2 regions of the Desulfofundulus salinus genome follow, and region 2 is predicted to be linked to the other one. Evidence: riboswitches for the same ligand, from Rfam matches in the RefSeq annotation. Region 2 holds a riboswitch; the other holds the start of a gene.

What was found. Region 2 has a riboswitch for thiamine pyrophosphate ahead of D7024_RS03185 (thiamine phosphate synthase). Riboswitches for the same ligand answer to the same signal wherever they lie in the genome.
Region 1: linked by a shared signal. The riboswitch ahead of D7024_RS08585 (sulfide-dependent adenosine diphosphate thiazole synthase) and the one ahead of D7024_RS03185 (thiamine phosphate synthase) in region 2 are both predicted to bind thiamine pyrophosphate.

What each region holds. Positions count from the first base shown of each region.
Region 1 is NZ_RBWE01000001.1:1,680,923-1,683,120, forward strand. Features, by position in the region: gene D7024_RS08580 (sigma-54 interaction domain-containing protein) at 1-671, shown strand, start outside; TPP riboswitch at 817-927, shown strand; gene D7024_RS08585 (sulfide-dependent adenosine diphosphate thiazole synthase) at 1,030-1,809, shown strand; gene D7024_RS08590 (Fur family transcriptional regulator) at 1,883-2,198, shown strand, end outside.
Region 2 is NZ_RBWE01000001.1:614,835-617,032, forward strand. Features, by position in the region: gene D7024_RS03175 (amidohydrolase) at 1-308, shown strand, start outside; gene D7024_RS03180 (response regulator) at 620-1,030, shown strand; TPP riboswitch at 1,094-1,268, shown strand; gene D7024_RS03185 (thiamine phosphate synthase) at 1,323-2,198, shown strand, end outside.

The DNA of each region.
Region 1 (2,198 bases), 1.1 Mb from region 2:
AATTCGAACAGGCCCATGGGGGAACAATTTTTCTCGATGAAATTGGGGATATGCCCCTGCCCATGCAGGCCAAAATATTGCGGGTCCTGCAGGAAAAGGAAATTGAGCGCCTGGGAGACACCCGGCCCCGTGCCGTTGATGTACGGGTGGTGGCAGCTACCAACCGGGATCTGGAGGAATTAATCCGGCAGGGACACTTCCGGGAAGATCTTTATTACCGCTTAAATGTAGTTTCCCTTTATATTCCGCCCCTGCGGGAAAGACCCGATGACCTCCCCCTGCTGGTCAATCATTTTATCAAGAAATTCAACCGGGAATTTGGTCTTCTGGTGCGGGGCGTGTCACCGGAAGTCTGGGAGATGCTTTGCGCCTACGATTGGCCGGGTAACGTGCGGGAACTGGAAAACGTAATGGAAAGGGCTTTTAACCTGGTGGAAGGAGATACCATTGAAGTTAAACATATGCCCCCCTACCTTCAGAAAATGAGTCAGAGCAAGAAAAGAAACCTGCACAACCGCACGCTGGCAACATTACTGCAAGAGGTGGAAAAGGAAGCCCTTCTGGAAGCCCTGGCTACTGCCGGTGGTAATAAAATGCAGGCGGCTAAAACCCTGGGTATTTCCAGGGCCTGGTTATATAAGAAGATGAAACAATACGGCATCAGGGGATAAAAAAAAATATTTACCCCCAAAAAAGGAGGATAACCGGCCGAAAACATCGAAATAGTAACTTCAGGCGGCCGTCCTTAAAATGGCTTAAAATGCAAGGGTTACTTCTATAAGCCGGAACCAACCCGGCCTCTAAAGCCTGAACCGGCAAAGTACAACGGGGAGCTCCTGTTAGGGGCTGAGAAAGGGCTAGTGAGCACCTGACCCGCTAAACCTGCTCGGGGTAATGCCCGCGAAGGGAAAAGCCGTGCGTGCTGTTGACTGTGGCGCATCCTTTTGTGGGTGCGCTATTTTTTATTTGCCACCGGGATGCCCACCAGTCAACCGCTATAAATAATTAAAAAAGGAGTGGTTTTGCAAAATGCACCTGGAAGACGTAACCATTTCCAAGGCCATTATCACAAGGTACCAGGAGGAACTGCTGGAAGCTCTGGAATCAGACGTAGCCGTAGTGGGCGGAGGTCCGGCGGGACTGGTGGCCGCCTATTACCTGGCCCGGGCAAACAAAAAAGTGGTTCTCTTTGAACGCAAACTCAGCATCGGCGGCGGTATGTGGGGCGGCGGGATGATGTTCAACCAGATTGTGGTCCAGGACGAAGCATTGCCCCTTCTCAAGGAGTTTGGTGTCTCCTACAGGACATTTGAGGAAGGGTATTACACGTCCAGCTCCGTGGAAACCGTTGCCGCCCTAACCCTTGGTGCGGTACGGGCCGGGGCGAGAATCTTCAACTTAATCTCCGTGGAAGACGTCATGGTCAGGGATAACCGGATAACCGGCCTGGTCATCAACTGGACCCCCGTTGATTTGGGCCGCCTGCACGTGGACCCTCTGACGGTACAGTCGGCATACGTCATCGACTGCACCGGACATGATGCCCAGGTAGCCAGTATGGTAGTCAAAAAAATGGGGGCGGTTTTAAGAACCAGGACCGGCAACCTGGAAGGAGAAAAGCCCATGTGGGCCGCGCGGGGTGAAACAGCCACCGTAGCCAATACCCGTGAAATTTACCCCGGGCTCCTCGTGGCCGGTATGGCGGCAAACGCGGTTTGCGGCGGCCATCGCATGGGACCGATTTTCGGCGGGATGCTCCTGTCAGGCCGACGGGCGGCCCGGCTTATTCTCGGTGAAGATGAAGAATAGAACTTGACATTGGGGAAAAAAAGGCTGTATATATAATTATAAAAGTAGCTGTTATTAGATAGGGGTGAGGTTAATGGTAAAAACCACACGGATGACCAGGCAAAAAAAATTAATCCTGGAAATCCTGCGTAACACTGACACTCACCCCACGGCAGACTGGATTTACGAGCAAGCCCGCAAACAAATTCCGGACATCAGCCTGGGTACCGTATACCGCAATTTAAATAACCTCAAACAGGCCCGGGAAATCATGGAACTCAACTACGGCAGCACATTCAGCCGCTACGATGGTAATCCCCATAACCACTATCATTTTGTCTGCGATAGCTGTGGCCGGGTATTCGATCTAGATCTACCCCTGCTAGACAATCTGGAGGGAGAAGTAGAAA
Region 2 (2,198 bases):
CCCTGCAAACTCCCCGGGCCCTGGCCGAGGCTGGTGTCACTTTTGCCATCATGACCGATCACCCGGTGGTGCCCATTCAGTATCTGGCCCTATCCGCCGCCCTGGCCGTCCGGGGCGGACTGCCGGAGGAAAGGGCCCTGCGGGCCATTACCCTGGATGCAGCCAGGATACTGGGCCTGGAAAACCGGTTGGGTAGCCTGGAGCCGGGTAAGGATGCCGATATAGTCATGCTAAACGGTCATCCCTTTGATCCCCGCACCCGGGTGGTTAAAACATATATTGATGGGCGGCTGGTTTACAGGGCTTGAAATATATTAACAGTTAGTGTGCTGCTTAAAAGAAGTGAAAAATATGCTTGGTCACGAAATGAGAGTGAAATATCATGAGGAAATGATGAATTGTAATGATGAACTATATCATTAAAGTTAGTTTTTTCATAAAATAATGACAGAATTATTAAAAAATTAGATTATATCGGTGAAATTAAATATTTTTCAATGGAATTTACGGATAACCTGGCAGGATTAAATGAATTGGTGTCGAACATATAAGTCAACAAAAAACGGAAAGATTAAACTTCAATGTAAATTCATGTCATGCTTTGTCGGAGGTGCGATGTTTGAGAAGGGAGACTTTTGATGTTCTAATAGTTGATGACCAACCCGGGGTGCGTTATTTGCTGGAGATACTTGTCAGGGAATTTGGTCACCGGGTGCATACCGCGGAGAACGGACTGGTGGCCATTGAGAAGGTGCGCCAGATTCACCCGCAGGTCATTTTTATGGATGTGAGGATGCCTTTAATGGACGGCCTGGAGGCGCTGCGGCGCATTAGAAGGATTGCCCCGGATACCATTGTTATCATCATGACCGCCTATATTTCCGAGCAGACCAGAGAGCAGGCACTGAAAAACGGCGCTCTTTGCTGCATGGCCAAACCCTTTGACATTGAAAAGGTTAAGGCTTTGATCCAGGATTTGACCTGGAATCAAAAACAGAATTATTTTTGGGGTGAAAGTTATGTAATTTAAAATTTAAAGCAGGAAAAATTTTTTTGTTAACGAACAATTATACAATATACAAGTAAAAAGGTTTTATACCCATGGGGGTGCCCGGTACCAGTACATCGCAGCCCATTTTAAGTAGAATACGGGCCATGGTTCTCTTGTTTGCTTGGCGCGGTGCCGGGCTGAGAAAAGCGTTTTTTCGCTTTACCCTTTGAACCTGATCTGGATCATACCAGCGTAGGGAAATGGGTGACCGGCAGTGTATTATACCCATCTCCTTATCAGGTGGATGGGTATTTTTTATGGGGGTGGTTCTATGGGAGATCTTTACCGGGTCCTGGATGCCAATTTTAACCGCGCCCGGGAAGGGTTGCGGGTGGTGGAAGAAGTGGCCCGCTTTGTTCTTGACGATGCCGGGATGACCATGCGCATAAGGGATATGCGGCACCGCCTGGGTATATTGCAGGAAAGTTTTCCCGGGCGGGGGACGGTTCTGGTGCAGGCCCGGGATGTGGAGGGTGACGTGGCCGCCCCCGCCCCCCCGGCCACGGGAGAGGAAAAGACCAATCTTATACAGCTGGTTATGGCCAACTTTAAACGGGTGCAGGAAGCTGCCCGGGTGCTGGAAGAGTATGCCCGCCTTTTGCCGGTAACCGCTCCCTTTAAGGAGATCCGCTATGTTGCTTATTTGGTGGAAAAGGAAATGGTGAGCCGCCTGGCGCAGTTGGACGCGGGTGAAGCTCCTTCTTGTAAACCGGGGGCCCGCAGAGTTGATTACAGCCTCTACGTAATTACGGGGGATAAGTTTAGCCGGGGCCGGTCGGTGGTGGAAGTGGCCCGGGCAGCTATTGACGGCGGGGCAACAATTTTGCAGCTGCGGGAAAAGGCTTTTACCGCCCGCCAGCTAATTGACGCCGGACACCAGCTGCGCCGCCTGACCCGGGAGAAGGGGGTAACCTTTATTGTCAACGACCGGGTAGATGTAGCCCTGGCGGTGGAGGCCGACGGTGTACACTTAGGCCAGGATGATCTGCCCATCGGCATGGCCCGGCGCATTCTCGGCCCCGGCAAAATTATCGGCATCTCCACCCACAGTGTGGAGCAGGCCCTGGAGGCCCAGCGGCAGGGCGCCGACTATATCGGTGTAGGTCCCGTCTTTGAAACTCATACCAAAGATGATGTCCAGGCCCCG